One region of the Caulobacter sp. FG7 genome, then DNA from elsewhere that is predicted to be linked to it. Evidence: riboswitches for the same ligand, from Rfam matches in the RefSeq annotation. Region 1 holds a riboswitch; the other holds the start of a gene.
What was found. Region 1 has a riboswitch for cobalamin ahead of ACODR1_RS23385 (TonB-dependent receptor plug domain-containing protein). Riboswitches for the same ligand answer to the same signal wherever they lie in the genome.
Positions count from the first base shown of each region.

Region 1 (8,070 bases):
CATTGACCGGATAGGCCGCGCGCAGGTCGAACAGGGCGTAGCTCTTCAGGCGGCGGGCGTTGGTGGCGTTGTCGTAGCTTTCACCCACGTACTGCACCGAAACGCCCGTGGTCAGGCCGTTCGACCAGTCATAGTCGGCGTTCAGGTTGGCCGTCTCGCTCGGGCGGCGCGGCAGGCGCTTGCCGTTGTTCGTCGCCGACCGGTTGATCGCGTCCATGTTGGTGTAGTTGGCGGTCACCTGCAGGGCCGAGGTCACCTCGATCGTGGCTTCCAGCTCGACGCCGCTGGTCTCGGTCTTGGCGAAGTTGGCGTAGCCGCCGTAGTTCGGCGGGTTGTTGTTCGAGACGAAGTCGATCTGGTTGGTGATGTCGCGGTGGAACCAGGTCACGCCGGCGCGCACGCGGCCGTTCAGCACGCTGTGCTCGACGCCCAGGTCGACGCTCTCGGACTCTTCCGGCTTCAGGTTGCGATCGCCGTAGATGCTGTAGAGCTGGTACAGCGACGGGGCCTTGAAGCCTTCGCCGTAGTTGGCGCGGAACACCGTCACGCCGTCATTGGGCGAGTAGGTGGCGCCGGCCTGGTAGACGGTGGCGTCGCCGAAGGCCGAGTGGTCTTCCTGGCGCACGCCGCCGGTCAGGGTCAGGCCCGCGACCGGCTTGGCCTGCAATTGCAGGTACAGGCTGTCGGTGCTCGCCGCGTGACGGTCGGCGGTTGGATTCGGATCGAAGGTCGAGGGCGAGGCGGTGCGGAACCACGAGCGCTCGGTCTCCGCGCCGAAGGTGGCGCGCAGGGCGTCGTTGATCGTCCAGGTGCCCTGGTACTCGAAGCGGCTGTTGGTGCCGCGCGCGTCGAAGGTCTTGGGGACCGACGAACTGGGATCGAAGTTGTCGCGGTCGGTCTGGGTGTAGCCGTAGCCGAGGCGGTTCTTCAGCGCGCCGTCGAAGGCGCTCAGGCGCACGCCGGCGTAGGAGACCAGTTCCTTGGTCTTGCCGTACTCGGGGCTGTCGGCGAAGGCGAACAGCGGGGCGGGGAAGCCGTCGAACTCGTTCTTGGCCGCGGCGTACGAGGCGCGCAGGTCGACAGCGGCCCAGTCGGTGACGTTCAGGTCCAGGCGGCTGCTGACCGCGGCGTTGCGATAGCCGTCCTTCTCCTTGCCGCCGTACGACTTGCCGAAGGCCGAGACGCCGTCGGTGGTGTAGTACGCGCCGGCCAGGCGGAAGCCGCCCCAATCGCCGCCGGTGCTGACGGCGGCGTGGCCGTAGGCGGTGTCGCGCGAGCCGGCCTCGGCCGACACGGTGGCGCCCAGCGGGCCGGTCGGCACGGCGGTGATCATGTTGACCACGCCGCCGATGGCCTGGCTGCCCCACAGCGTCGACTGCGAGCCGCGCAGCACTTCGATGCGGTTGATGTTGCCGGCCAGCAGGGTGGCGAAGTTGTAGCCGCCGCCGGTCGAGGACGGATCGTTCAGCTTGACGCCGTCGATCAGCACCACGGTCTGGTCGGTCTCGGCGCCGCGGATGCGCAGCTGGGTCGAGCCGCCGACGCCGCCGTTACGGGTGACGGTCACGCCCGCGGTGCGCGACAGCAGGTCGGAGACCACCACGGCCTGGGCCTTCTTCAGCGCTTCGGCGTCGATCACCGTCATGCTGGTCGAAACTTCCGACAGGTTCTCGGGACCGCGGCTGGCGGTGACGACGACCTGATCGACCGCCGCGGCGTCATCGGCCATGGCGTAGGCGGGCAGGGCAAGGGCGGGAACTGCGGCCGCGAGGGCCAGCAGGGAAACAAGGCGCATGTCGTTCCTCCGTGCGCGACAAGAAGGAGCGCGCTCCGCGAGGAACACGCCCGGACCAACGTCGTCATGCGGGGAAGACCCGATCGTACGGCGCACCCCGGCCGGACGAAAAACGACAACGACAGGCAGGTCTCCTGGCTCGCGGGTCATCGTTGCTGCGCGTCGCCTTCCCAGGCCTCTTCCGAAGAACAGCCCCAGTGGCATGTGACGCGCGAACTCGCCGCTTACAGTTGCGGGGGCAGCCCGGGTTTCACACCCGAGTTCCCTTTTCATCCTCTTTGGGAGGAACCTGTCGCGCTGGCTGCACTATATGGTGCGCCGCACACCGTCAATCTGGAGGCCTCAGCGTTGTCAGTCACCCTGGTCCTGGGCGGGGCCCGTTCGGGCAAGAGCGCATTCGCGCAGGGCGCGGCCGAGATCGTCGCCAGGGCGCGTGGATCCAAGCCGGTGATGATCGTCACCGCCCAGGCCTTCGACGCCGAGATGGAGGAGCGCATCGCGCGTCACCAGGTCGATCGCGGCGACGCCTGGACGACGCTCGAGGCGCCGATGGACCTGGTCGGGGCCCTGCGGGGCCTTTCGCCGGGCGCCGTGGCGGTCGTCGACTGCCTCACCCTCTGGCTGACCAACCTGATGCTGGCCGAGTGCGACGTTTCGTCCGCCGCTGCCAGGCTGGTCGACGCGGCCGCCGAGTTTGACGGCGAGCTTTGGCTCGTCTCGAACGAGGTCGGCTGGGGCGTAGTGCCCGACAACGCCTTGGCTCGCCGGTTCCGAGACGAGGCGGGCCGCCTGCACCAGGCCCTGGCCCGGGCCGCCGACGCCGTCCATCTCGTCGCGGCGGGGCTAAGCCTGCGGATGAAGTGAGTCGCGCGACTCGGCCGTCGGTTGCTCAACTTCGGGAAATGCGACGATTGCGCACGCTGACACCGGGTGTCGCGGCATGGTTAAGACCTGTTCATACATTCGACAGGGCTGGGGCTGGCCATGCGACGGATCCTTATTGCGGAAGACGACATTCTCCTCGGCGGCGTCTACGAGATGCTGCTGGAGGACGCGGGATTCGAGGTCCTGTGGAGCCGCGACGGCCGCGAGGCGCTGGACGCCTTCGACGCCTTCGCGCCCGACCTGCTGATCACCGACAATTCGATGCCGCGGATGACCGGGGCCGAGCTGATCCGCGCGGTGGAAGACCGCGACGTGCCGGTGCTGATGGTGTCGGCCAGCGATCCGCGCGTGCTGAAGGTCGAGCCCGACATGTGGCTGGAAAAGCCGATCTCGCCGGCGCGGTTGCTGACAGCCGTGCGCGCGCTGCAGCGGGGCGTGGTTCAGGCTGCGGCCTGAAGCGCCAGGGCGACGATCATCGCCACCAATCCCAGGCCAACGGCCCAGGCGGTGCAGAACGCCAGGGTGGGATGGCGCTGCCACCAGCGCGGATGGGGAACGCCCGTGATGGTCTTGTCGGTCATGCGGTCGTCTCGCGTGGTCTACGACAGACCAACGCGAGACGCCGCCATTCTGGTTCCCGAGAGCGCGGTGGGCGAAAGTGTGAGCGGTTTCGCCGTCTAACGCGCTCCAGATTCGACGGCTCTAGCCGCCGAAGCCGCGCGATCCGCCGCCGAAGCCGCCGCGCGAGATGACGCTGCTGCGGCTTTGCACGCGGGCCGGGGCCTCGTAGCGCGAGGGGGCGTCGAAGCTGTCCTGGCGCACCCGGCTGCGGCCCGAGAGGTAGTCGCGCGAGATCGGATAGCCCGAACCGCTGTAATAGGTCCCCTCGCGGTCGCGATACATCGGCGCGCCGCGATAGCCGCGGTTGTTCATCCCTTCCAGCGCCTGGCCGATGATGAAGCCGGTCAGCAGCGGGGTGAAGAAGCTGCCGCCGCCATTGGCCTGGCTGCGCGGAACGCACTGGTCGACGCCGTAACGCTCTTCGCAGCTCTGCTGGTCGGAGAACTTGGGCGCGTTCTCGGCGCTGGCCTTCTGGGCCTCGTCATAGGCCGTCTGGCACTGGTCGGCGGTGAAGTCGCCCGAGGCCTTGCAGTCGTCCAGGCTCGCGAAGCTGGAGGCGTCGACCTTCTGGCCGGAGGCGGCAGCGGGCGGGTTGTCGCCCCACTGCGTGGCCGAGCCCGGATCGTCGCAGGCCACCAGCGTGAAGGCCGAGCCGGCCATCAGGCTGGTCAGGGCCATGGCGCTGGAGCGCTTGCGACGCCGAGTCGAAGCCGAAACTGGGGCGGGCGGGGGAGAAAGCGCGTTCATGTCCGGCCTCACGAGGTCATGCAGGCGGCGTTCAGCAGGCCGACGGCCAGCGAGATCGAGGCCAGGTAGACGCCGGCGGCGAGCTCGGCCTTCTCGATGCGGTCGATCAGGTCCTTGAGCACCGTGAAGCGCACCAGGGTGAAGGCGGCGATCTGGATGACGCCGGCCAGCAGGGCCCAGGCGGCGAATTCCATCAGGCTGACGGTGTGGCTCAGCGCGGACGCCAGCGGCAGCACGTAGCCGACCACGGCGCCGCCCAGGGCGATGGCCGCGGCGACGTTGCCCTCGCGGATCAGCTTGGCTTCGTCGTAGGGCGTCACCGCCTGGTAGACGATCTTGAACACGACGGTGAACACGCCGGCGGCGGCGAAGGCCACCAGGAAGGCCAGGGCGCTTTCGCCGAAGGCATTGACGTCGAACATGGTCTATTTCCCCCTGTCAGGTGGCTTAGGCGCGGAATTCGCCGACTTCCAGCGGCACGCCGATCATGGTTTCGAACGAGACCTCGCGGTCCTCGGTCTCCATTTCGATGGCCAGCAGCAGTTCGCGGCCCTCGCCGGGCAGGTCGCGGGCGAACAGCATGCAGGTCTGGAAGATCTTGCGGTCGGGCACGCCGTCGCGGTCGTCATGCAACTCTTCCCAGAAGGTCACGGGCTCCTGGCTCTCGGCCTCGTCGCCGAACCAGAAGCGGTGATACTCGGGCAGGCCCGCGGCGGCGAAGCTGCGGGCGCGCAGGCGCTTGCCCCAGGCGTCGCGGTCGGCGCGGCCGGCCGGATAGGCGCTGTCCCAGGGCACGAAGATCGTCACGTCGGTCAGGCGCTGGCCGGCGCGGTCGTCCGACACGGCCTGAAACATCACGTGGTCGTCGGTGTAGAACCGGTGCACGAAGCCGCCGTCCTTCAGGTCCACCAGGCCCTGGGCGGTGATTTCCAGCGTGTCGCGGTCGAGCGGGAACTTGGTGTCGGACCCGAAACGCTTCCACGCCAGCGGGTCCAGCCAGACGGTCCGGCCCAGGGTCACGTTGCGGATGGCGGGCAGGGCCGATTCCGGAGCGGGCTCCTTGCGGCCGAATAAGCGACTGAACATGGCGGATCCCTGCAACACTGGCCCTTCATGTACGGCGCCAGCCTGCGCTGTAAAAGGGGCGACGCTCGCTCTCGACGGCTGGCGTTCGGGCTCCCATCTTGTATGAACACGGCCAAGATGGCCCGTTGAAGAGGATCACGACCCGATGAGTCAGACGCCCTGGACTGTCCGCTCGCTGAAGGCGGCCCTGGACGAAGCGCCCGGACGCGGCGCCGACGAGATCACCGTCGGCATCCTGGAGGGCGCCGACGAGATCCTGCTGGCGACCATGCACTGGCATGGCGACCTGGAGATCTACATCAGCGTCAGCGACCAGCAGGTCGCGGCCTCGGCCCTGCTGTGGCCGGTCGACGAACAGGAAGACCGCCACGCCTTCAACGAGTTCCTGCTCAAGGCCCAGAAGCTGGTGCCGCTGTCGAACTTCGGCATCTGCGTCGTCGGCGGCCGCGACTACTACGAACTGTTCGGCGAGCTCTCGACCACCACCTCGATCGAGGACATCCTGATCGAGTTGCGCACCCTGGCCGAGAACGCCATCGAAGTGGCTTCCGACCTGCGCAGCTCGTTCTCGTCCGCCGCCTGACCCAAACCTAGAATTTCCCGGAGCCTTCCGATGTCCATCTGGCGCAAGCTGTTCACCCTGGGTCGCGCCGGCGCGCACGAAGCCACGTCCGCCGTCGTCGACGCCAACGCCATCCGCATTCTCGACCAGGAGATTCGCGACGCTGATGCCGCCCAGGCCAAGGCGCGCGATAACCTCGCCACCCTGGTCGCCCGTCGCCGCATCCAGGAAAACGACGTCAAGAGCCTGCGCGAGCAGGTGGCCAAGTACGAGAACTCGGCCCGCGCCGCCGTCACCAAGGGCGACATGGATCTCGCCCGCCAGGTCGCCCAGCGCATCGCCGACATCGAGAGCGAGATCTCGCTGAAGGAGCCGCAGATCGGCTCCATGCGCGAGGCCGAAGACCAGTTGCACCAGGCCATCGCCGCCACCGACCGCCGCATCGACACGCTCAAGCGCGAGGTCGAGGTCGTGAAGGTCAACGAGTCCGTCCAGAAGGCGCAGGAAGCCGTCACTGCCCGTGGCGCGGGCGCCGGCGCCTCGCTGGGTTCGGCCGCCGACAGCCTGGCGCGGATCAAGGAACGCCAGATGGTCCGCGGCGAGAAGATCAAGGCCGCCGGCGAACTGGAAGACCGCCGCACCGGCGCTGATCTCGACGAGAAGCTGCGCGTGGCCGGCATCCTGCCGGGCCAGTCGTCGGCCGACGACATCCTGGCCCGCCTCGCGCCGCAGCCCACCCCGCTGCAGATCGAGGACAAGGCCGCCGACGGTTCGAAGAGCGAGTAAGAGCCCAGCGTGCGTCGTCTTACCCTGACCCCTCGCGCCGACTGGCGCGAGAAGGCCGAGGCCGTCGGCTTCGTCTACCACCACACCGGCGGACAGGCCTATTGGGACGAGGGGACGGCGTACGCCTTCACCCTTCAGGAGGTCGAGGAACACCTGGAGCCGGCCGCCGCCGAGCTCCACGACCTGTGCCTCGACCTCGTCGATGAGGCGGTCGCCAGCGAGGAAATCCTCGAAAAGCTGGCGATCCCGCGCGAGCACTGGGACTTCGTCGCCGCCTCCTGGCGCGCCAAGGAGCCCTCGCTCTACGGCCGCTTCGACTTCGGCTACGACGGCTCGGGTCCGCCCAAGCTCTACGAATACAACGCCGACACCCCCACCAGCCTGTTCGAGGCCGCCACCTTCCAGTGGCTGTGGCTCGAGGATCTGCTGGGGCAGGGCGCCCTGCCGGCCGGGACCGACCAGTTCAACAGCCTGTTCGAGGCGATGCGCGATCGCTTCAAGGTGCTGTTCCCGAACGGCGGTTTCGTGCACTTCGCCAGCGACGACGAGGCCGTCGAGGACCGCCAGACCGTGCGGTTCCTGGAAGACCTCGCCGCCCAGGCGGGTCTTGATCCCAAGTTCGTGGCCATGAACGCCATCGGCCTGAACGAAGAGGGGCAGTTCGTCGACACCGATGGCTACCTGCTGCAGGCGGCGTTCAAGCTCTATCCGTGGGAAGACATGCTGCGCGAGCCCTATGCGGCTAACCTGGCGACGGCCAAGGTCCGCTGGCTGGAGCCGCCGTGGAAGGCGATCCTGTCCAACAAGGCGATCCTTCCGTTGCTGTGGGAGCGTCACAAGGGCCACCCCAACCTGCTGGAGGCCTATTTCGAGGGCGACCCGGCCGCCTCGGCGCTCGGCGCGAACTACGTGCGCAAGCCGCTGTTTTCGCGCGAGGGGGCCAATGTCGAGATCGTCGGCGCCAAGGCCGAGCCGGTGCTCGACCAGGGCTATGGCGCGGAAGGCGCGATCGTCCAGGCCTTCAGCCCGCCGCCCAGCTTCGACGGCAAGCACCCTGTGGTCGGCGTCTGGATTGTCGGGGCCGAGCCCGTGGGCATGGGCATCCGAGAAGACGACAGCCAGGTCACCAAGAACCTCGCCCGCTTCGTGCCGCACATCATCGAGGGGTGAGGTTTCCCTTCGACAGGAACCACCTCCTCGCAAAATCCCCGCGAAAGCGGGGGGGGCAGGCCTTTTCTGCAACCCGCCGCGCTCGACGATAAAACACCTGGGCCCCCGCTTTCGCGGGGGGGGTACGGAAGGGGGAGGGCAGCGCGTTCCGACGTGCTAACCTCTCGCCCATGAGCGACCAGAACGACGACGACCCGACCGGCGAAACCCCGATCCAACGGGCCCTGCGCATCAAGCAGGCGGCGATCGCCGCCCGTCCCAAGCCGCCGCGCGGCGGTCGTTTTCAACGCGAGCAGGCGTCCCGCAAGGCCGCCGGCTCCACCAAGCCGTGGAACAGCTGATGGCCGGTCTCAAGGACAAGCGTGGATTCATCGACAAGGACCGGCTCGATCTCTCCGAGCGCCAGGCCGTCGAATAC
Region 1 covers NZ_JBMDIW010000042.1:23,557-31,626, reverse strand. Annotated here, with positions in the region: gene ACODR1_RS23385 (TonB-dependent receptor plug domain-containing protein) at 1-1,795, opposite strand, end outside; cobalamin riboswitch at 1,903-2,103, opposite strand; gene cobU (bifunctional adenosylcobinamide kinase/adenosylcobinamide-phosphate guanylyltransferase) at 2,144-2,659, shown strand; gene ACODR1_RS23375 (response regulator transcription factor) at 2,780-3,136, shown strand; gene ACODR1_RS23370 (hypothetical protein) at 3,121-3,261, opposite strand; gene ACODR1_RS23365 (DUF1190 domain-containing protein) at 3,383-3,979, opposite strand; gene ACODR1_RS23360 (DUF350 domain-containing protein) at 4,057-4,470, opposite strand; gene ACODR1_RS23355 (DUF2491 family protein) at 4,496-5,134, opposite strand; gene ACODR1_RS23350 (YjfI family protein) at 5,280-5,717, shown strand; gene ACODR1_RS23345 (PspA/IM30 family protein) at 5,748-6,482, shown strand; gene ACODR1_RS23340 (glutathionylspermidine synthase family protein) at 6,492-7,652, shown strand; gene ACODR1_RS23335 (hypothetical protein) at 7,823-7,993, shown strand; gene ACODR1_RS23330 (DUF3606 domain-containing protein) at 7,993-8,070, shown strand, end outside.

Region 2 (8,070 bases), on a different contig from region 1:
TTTTCGCCGCGAGGGCTGATGCTGGCCAGAACCGACAGGTACTCGCGACGTCGATCTAGAATCCGAAGTCGGCCCGGCGGGCAATGTCTGGTCGCGACCCGTTGCGGACATCGGGCGCAACGACCCTCTCTCTTAGAGAGAGGGAGGGGCCCATGCGAAGCATGGGAGGGTGAGTGGTTACACCCTCAGCCGGCGCGCCGGCACATCGCCCGAAACAGCGCCAAGATTTCCCAAGGGCTTCGCCTACCCACTCACCCTCCCACGCCTTGCGGCGCGGGCCCCTCCCTTTCTCCATGAGAGAGGGATTTGATGTCTGCTCACCACCCTTCGCCGACATCAAATCCACCTGCTTCGTGCAGGTTGTCGCTAGCGAATGGGGGCCCGCCGAGGGGGAGGAATGACGGACTGGAAAGGGCGCACCGGGTCGATGCGCCCCTTGTTGCGGCTACGCCCCGACCAGCTGCTCACGGGCGGCCTTGGCGGCGGCGACCATGTTGGTCAGGGCCGGTTCGACTTCTTCCCATTTGCGGGTCTTCAGGCCGCAGTCGGGATTGACCCACAGCTGGGCCGGCGACAGGCGCTGGCCGGCTTTCGCCAGCAGGTCGAGCATCTCGCCGGAGGCGGGGCTGCGGGGGGCGTGGATGTCGTAGACGCCGGGGCCGATCTGGGCCGGGTAGGCATAAGCCTCGAAGGCGTCGAGCAGCTCCATCTTCGAGCGCGCGGTCTCGATGGAGATGACGTCGGCGTCCATGGCGCCGATGGCGGCGATGATGTCGTTGAACTCCGAATAGCACATGTGGGTGTGGATCTGGGTCTCGTCGCGCACGCCTGAGGCGGCGATGCGGAAGGCCTCGACGGCCCAGGCGAGATAGGCGTCCCAGTCGCCGCGGCGCAGGGGCAGGCCCTCGCGCAGGGCGGCCTCGTCGATCTGGATGATCTTCGCGCCGGCGGCCTCGAGGTCGACGACCTCGTCGCGGACGGCCAGGGCGATCTGGCGGCAGGTTTCACCGCGCGGGATGTCGTCGCGGACGAACGACCATTGCAGGATGGTGACCGGGCCGGTCAGCATGCCCTTCATCGGCCGGGCGGTCAGGCCTTGCGCATAGGCCCACCACTCGACCGTCATCGGCGCAGGGCGCGAGACGTCGCCATAGAGGATCGGCGGGCGCACGCAGCGCGAGCCGTAGGACTGCACCCAGGCATGCCTGGTGAAGACGAAACCGTTCAGGCGCTCGCCGAAATACTGGACCATGTCGTTCCGCTCGAACTCGCCGTGGACCAGCACGTCGAGGCCGATCTCCTGCTGCCAGGCCACCGCGCGGGCGGTCTCGGCGCGCAGGAAGTCGGCGTAGTCGGCGTCGGGCAGCTGGCCCTTGGCGTGGGCGGCGCGGGCCTGGCGGACGGCGGCGGTCTGCGGGAACGAGCCGATGGTGGTGGTCGGCAGGGGCGGCAGGCCGAGCCTGGCCTGCTGCAGCACGATGCGCTGCTCGAACGGCGTGGCGCGGGTCGCGTCCCGGGTCGTGACGGCCGCGGCGCGGGCCTGGACGGCGGGATCGTGGATGCGCGGCGAGGTCTTGCGCGCGGCGACGGCGGCGCCTGCGGCGTCGAGCTGCGCGCGGACGGCGGCGCGGCCCTGGTTCAGGGCCTTGGCCAGGATCGCCAGCTCTTCCAGCTTCTGCACGGCGAAGGCCAGCCACTGGCTGACCTCGGGATCCAGATCGGTCTCGATGGCGAGGTCGAGCGGGGTGTGCAGCAGCGAGCAGGACGGGGCCAGGATCACCCGGTCGGGGCCGCGGGCGGCGACCACCGGCTCGACCCGGTCGAGGATGGCCGTCAGGTCGGCGCGCCAGACGTTGCGGCCGTCGACGACGCCGAGTTCGAGAACCAGGCTGTCGCGGGCCAGGGCGATGGCGGCGTCGAGATCCTGCGGGGCGCGGACGAGATCCAGGTGCAGGCCGTCGACGGGCAGGTTGGCGGCGGTGGCGAGGTTGTCGCCGTAGGTCCCGAAGTAGCTGGCCAGCAGGATGCGGATCCGCGGGGCGGCGTGGGTAAGGGCGCCGTAGGCGCGGCGGATCTCGGCGCGCTCGAAGTCGGTGAGGTCGAGCGCCAGGCACGGCTCGTCGATCTGCACCCAGTCGGCGCCGGCCACGGCCAGGCGCTGAAGCACCTCGGCGTAGACGGGCAGCAGGGCCGAAAGCAGCGACAGTGGCTGGAAGTCCCCGTTCGGGACGGGGTCCTTGCTTTTCGCCAGCTTGAGGAAGGTGACGGGGCCCAGGATCACCGGGCGGGTGAAGATCCCCTGCGCCTTGGCCTCGAGGAAGTCGTCGACGACCTTGGTCGAGGTCAGGGCGAAGGCCTGGCCGGGCGAGAGCTCAGGCGCCAGGTAGTGATAGTTGGTGTCGAACCACTTGGTCATTTCGAGCGCCGGCAGGCCGGTGGCCGAGGTCTCGTGGGCGCAGCCGTGATCGCAGGCCTGGCGGCCTTGCGTGCCGCCATCTTGCGTTCCTCTGGCCATGGCGAAGTAGAGCGGCAGGTCCACCGGGCCGCCGGCCCAGCCGTAGGCGGCGGGAACCGCGCCGACCATGACGGCGGTGTCGAGGACATGGTCGTAAAGCGAGAAGTCGTTGCTGGGCACGTGGTCGACGCCGAGGTGGGCCTGGCGGCGCCAGGCCAGGGCGCGCAAGGCGGCGGCTTCGGTCTGGAGCCCGGCGGCGTCCAGGCGGCCGGCCCAGTGGGCTTCGAGGGCGGTCTTCAGGCGGCGCTGGGGGCCGATGCGGGGGAAGCCGAGGGCGGCGACGGTGACGGTCATTTACTAGCCTCTGTCTCGATGGTGACGGAGGCTGGACGGGGCGCAGGCGCGCAGGCGCGCGAACGGTATGGCCGATCCGCGCCTGGAACTCGCGACCAGACCGGGCACCCCGCCGGAGGACGTTATCTGTCGAGGCAGGTCTCCTGGCTCGCGGGTCAACGCCGCCGTCCTGGCCTTCCCGGCGCCCCACCGAGTCGAGTTCGGGGCGCCAGTGACACGTATCGGACGGCCGCTCGCCGCTTACAGTTGCGGGGGCAGCGCCGGTTTCGCACCGGCTTCCCTCTTAGCTTTGGACGCGCAAGCGCCCGCAGACCACGACCCCCTTATCAAGCCTGGGGTCGCGAGCGTTGTCAATCAAGACATAAAGATATCTTTATGTGATCTCCGATTGCGCCGGAGCGTGGCCTTGGCCCGTGACAGGACGTCGCACACCGTTCATAAACCCCGCGTTCAGTCTCCATTCAGCCGTACCCGGCTAAACCGGACGCCATGAAGCCGATCCGAGCCATACTCGCCGCAGCCGCCATCGTCGCCGCCCTCCCGGGCGCGGCTCTGGCCCAGCGCGGCCCTGACTCCCTGGGCGCCGACTGGCGCGCCCGGCAGGACCAGGCGCGTGGCGGCGTTCAGTCGGGCCGGCTGGTGCCGCTGAGCGTGGTCATCGACCGCATCGCGCGCCGCACTCCCGGTCGCCTGCTCGACGCGGGCCTGGAAGGGCGCAACTATCGCATCCGCTGGGCGACGACCGACGGCCGCCGCATCGACTTCATCGTCGACGCCGAGAGCGGCCAGATCCTCAGCGGGGGCTAAGGAGTTCCTAGGTTAACATGCGCATTCTGCTCGTCGAAGACGATCCCGACCTGTCGCGCCAGCTGAAGCTGGCCCTGGCCGACGCCGGCTACGCCGTCGACCATGCCGCCGACGGCGAGGAAGCCCAGTTCCTGGGCGAGACCGAGCCCTATGACGCGGTGATCCTCGACCTGGGCCTGCCCAAGGTGGACGGGGTGTCGGTGCTGGAACGCTGGCGGCGCGGCAGCGTCGCCACGCCGGTGCTGATCCTCACCGCCCGCGGCGCCTGGAGCGAAAAGGTCGCCGGCTTCGACGCGGGCGCCGACGACTACCTGACCAAGCCTTTCCATACCGAGGAACTGCTGGCGCGCCTGCGGGCGCTGCTGCGGCGCTCGGCCGGCCATGCCGCGCCGAGCCTGACCTGCGGCGGCCTGCGCCTGGACCCGCGCGCGGCGCGAGCCAGCGTCAACGGCGAGCCGCTGCGCCTGACCTCTCTGGAATACCGCCTGCTGCACTACATGATGATGCACCAGGGCCGGGTGATCGGCCGCACCGAGCTGGTCGAGCACCTGTACGACCAGGACTTCGACCGTGACTCAAACACCATCGAGGTGTTCATCGGCCGGCTGCGCAAGAAGCTGGGCGCCGACCGCATCGAGACGGTGCGCGGCCTGGGCTATCGGCTGATCCCGCTGGAAGGCGAGACCGCCGGGTGATCCCGCGCGGCGGCGTCTGATGCTGCTCGGCTTCCGCAAGCGCTCGCTCGTCCGGCGGCTGGTGCTGCTGGCGGCCAGCTGGACGCTGATCGTCCTGCTGGCCGCCGGGGCCTTCCTGACCGCCCAGTTCCGTGACGCGGCCATCCGCCGGTTCGACCAGTCGCTGGCGGTTCTGACCGACGACCTCTACGCCGGCTCGGCGGTGGAGGACGGGGTGCTGAAGGCGCCGTTCCTGACCGACATCCGGGCCACGCGGGCCTATTCGGGCCGCTACTGGACGATCTTCGCCCAGCGCAACGGCGCGCTGCGGGCGGTCGAGCGCTCGCGCTCGCTGTTCGACAGCGATCTCATGCTGTCGACCACCCAGATCGACCGGCTGACCGCCGATCCGGGCAAGACCCAGTTCTTCGACATGCACGGTCCGCAGGACAAGCCGCTGCGGGCGGCGGCGATCCTGGCGCGGCTGCCCAACTATCCAGATCCCGTTGTGTTCATCGCCGCCGAGGACCGCTCGCCGATCGACGCCGACGCCGACCGTTTCGGCCGGATCACGATCTTCGCCCTGCTGCTGCTGGGCGCGGGCCTGATCCTGGCGATCGTCGTGCAGGTGCGCTTCGGCCTGCAGCCGATCTTCCGCCTGCGCCGCGAGATCGCCGACGTGCGGCGCGGCAAGGCCGAGCGGCTGGCCGGCCCCTATCCGGTGGAGCTGGAGCCGCTGGCCGAGGAGCTGAACGGCCTCCTGGCCCACAATCAGGAAGTCGTCGAGCGCCAGCGCACCCACGTCGGCAACCTGGCCCACGCCCTGAAGACGCCGCTGTCGGTGATGCTGACCGAGGCCAGTCAGCAGGGCGGATCGCTGGCCGAGGTGGTCGAGCGCCAGGCCCAGACCATGCGCGAGCAGGTCGACCACCATCTGCGCCGGGCGCGGGCGGCGGCCCGCTCGCAGACCAGCGGCGAGCGCACGCCGGTCGAGCCGATCCTCGACGAACTGGCGGTGACGCTGGAGCGGATCTTCCAGGACAAGGGCGACGGCCGGGGCGTTGAGATCGACTGGCGCTGTCCCGAAGACCTGTGCTTCCAGGGCGAGCGGCAGGACTTCATGGAGCTGGCCGGCAACGTCATGGAGAACGCCGGCAAGTGGTCGAAGGCCAGGATCCGGGCCGAGGCGAAGGCCGACGGCGAGGGCAAGATGCTGCTGGTCGTCGACGACGACGGTCCGGGCATTCCGCCCGAGCAGCGGGCCCAGGCGCTCAAGCGCGGCCAGCGGATGGACGAGCATACGCCGGGCACGGGCCTTGGCCTGTCGATCGTCGACGAACTGGCGCGAGCCTATGGCGGCTCGGTGACGCTGGACGATTCGCCCCTGGGGGGCCTTAGGGTCGTGCTGTCGCTGCCCCGCGCCGAGGGTTAACGCTACCGGGCGCCATTTTCAGGCGAGCGCGCTGTCGCGAAGGTGGAGAGAAAGCCCCCGCGACCATTCGCCTTGCCTTCCGACGTTGAAAAAGCAGCGGTTTCGGAAAGTTTTAACCTCGTCCGCAACATGGTTGACGCTGCCAGGACCCCCCAGTTCCCGGCGGAGATCCATGGCCGCACTCGCCGCGCAAAAACTGCAGATCATCCGGACGCTGGTCGAGACCGCGCCCGATGCGGCTCTGCGCAGTCTCGAGCTGGCGCTGGCCAATGCGACGGGCGGGGCGCTGTCGACCGTGCGCGCCATCGTCGAGGACGAGACGGCCGACCGCTACGTCCGCAACACCATCCTTTCGCCGATCGCGCCGCTGTGCCAGCCGCGGGCGGCCGACCTGCCGCAGTTTCCACGCCGGGCGCTGGCCCTGCTGTGGATCGCCCTGAAGGCCGAGGCTCCGCGCCAGGTGGCCGAGGGCGCGGCGCGCTGCAATCCCTGGGACCTCGATAACGGCGCACCCGACGTCTTCAACCAGCTGTGCAAGATCGCCGCGCGCGGCCTGCGCGAGCCGACCCGCCCCGAGTTCGAGGCGGTGGGCAGGATCTGCGACGCAGAGGCCCTGGCCGACTATCTCGACCTGTCGGTGATCGTCCGCAACGCCCTGCCGCGGCTGTCGGAGTGGGTCAGCCGGATGAACGGCGAGCGCGCGGCCTCTGCGCGCCTGGCCTATCGCGACGCCTGCGCCATCAGCGGCGACGCCGGTCCCCGGATGTTCGAGATGCTGGCCGCGCACCTGCCCGAGCCGTGGCGGATCCTGCGGGTGATCTCGGCGGTGATGGATCGCCCCAACGATCGCTATCTGGCGTCGTCGGAGGTCAAGGCCTTCGGCGAGCGCATGCTGGCCGACATCGAGGCCAGCATCGAGCACGTCCGCGCCTTCGACCTTTCCGGCGGCGAGGCGGCCGGGCGTGAGGCGGCGGCCAGCGCCCAGCGCATCGCCAACCAGCTGACCGAGTTCGAGCAGGCCGTGGACGTGGCCAAGGACGGCCCGTGGGGCAAGCGTCTGTCGAAGTTCAAGCAGGCGGCGGCCCAGGCGGCCGAGTTGCGGATGAACGCGGCCGACAAGGAGCTGTCCCTGGCCCTGCCGTCGCGGCCGATCTCGATGATGGGCAAGATGGGCGGCGGCAAGGGCGTGCCCAAGCTGGATGCGGCCCCGGACGAAGCTCTGGTGCGCCGGGCCGCAGCGGCCCTGGCCTTCATCGAGGACCTGCGTCCCTGCGCGGCCCAGGCCGGCTATGGCTCGACCCGCACCAAGGCGCTGGAGAAGCTGAACCAGCGCCTGGACCAGTATATCGAGGACTGCCTGCACGTCGCCCGCACCGGCGAGGGCGGCGACCCGCAGATCGCCCGGGCCTATCTCGATATCGCCGCCGGCTACATCGTCCATACGCGTGACGAGAAGACCGCCGAGATCGTCCGCCGCCGCGCCGTCGCGGCCATGGCGGCCTAATCCCTCCCTTAAGAGCGTTTTTTCACTGACGGGCGGCTGCTTCTCCGGCTAACAGCGGTCTCATGATCGGTTTCTGGCCATGATCGGCTTCTGGATCGCCGCCGCGGGTCTGTCCGCCGCCGTCGCCGCCCTGGTGCTGCGAGGCGCGGCGCGTGGCATGGCGCCCGCCGGGGACGATCCGGCCCTGGCCGTGCATCGTCGCCAGCTTTCCGAGATCGACGACCTGGCCGAGCGGGGCCTGCTGGCGCAAGGCGAGCTGAAGGCCGCCCGGGCCGAGGCCGGCCGCCGCCTGCTGGCCGCCGCCGACCAAAGCGCGGCCTGGCCCAAGGAAGGCCTGGGTCCGCGTCGCGTGGTCGTAACGATCGCCGCGCTGGCGCCGCTGCTGGCGCTGGGCCTCTATGTCGCCGTCGGCGCGCCGGGCGCGCCGGACCAGCCTTTCGCCAGGCGAGTGGCCGAATGGCGAGCCGGGGACGCGGCCATGCTGGACCCGCCGCGCATCGTGGCGATCCTCGAGCAGGCGGCCCGCGGCAAGGACGGCGCCAATCCCGAGCTCTATCGCAACCTCGCCATCGCCCGCATGGCCGGCGGCGACGCGGTGGGCGCGGCCGAGGCGCTGCGCAAGGCCGTGCGCCTGGCGCCGCAGCGCGCCGACCTGTGGACCGCCCTGGGCGAGGCCTTCGTGACCAGCGAGCAAGGGCAGGTGGGCGCCGACGCCCGCACGGCCTTCACCGAGGCGCTGAAGCGCGATCCGAAGAACCTGTCGGCCCGCTATCACCTGGCCAAGGGCGAGATCGCCGACGGCAAGCTGGAGGCGGGCCTTACCGGCTGGCGCGCGGTGCTGGCC
Region 2 covers NZ_JBMDIW010000034.1:25,189-33,258, forward strand. Annotated here, with positions in the region: gene metE (5-methyltetrahydropteroyltriglutamate--homocysteine S-methyltransferase) at 446-2,809, opposite strand; cobalamin riboswitch at 2,926-3,141, opposite strand; gene ACODR1_RS21700 (PepSY domain-containing protein) at 3,299-3,616, shown strand; gene ACODR1_RS21705 (response regulator transcription factor) at 3,634-4,311, shown strand; gene ACODR1_RS21710 (sensor histidine kinase) at 4,328-5,722, shown strand; gene ACODR1_RS21715 (hypothetical protein) at 5,895-7,226, shown strand; gene ccmI (c-type cytochrome biogenesis protein CcmI) at 7,306-8,070, shown strand, end outside.
Region 2: linked by a shared signal. The riboswitch ahead of metE (5-methyltetrahydropteroyltriglutamate--homocysteine S-methyltransferase) and the one ahead of ACODR1_RS23385 (TonB-dependent receptor plug domain-containing protein) in region 1 are both predicted to bind cobalamin.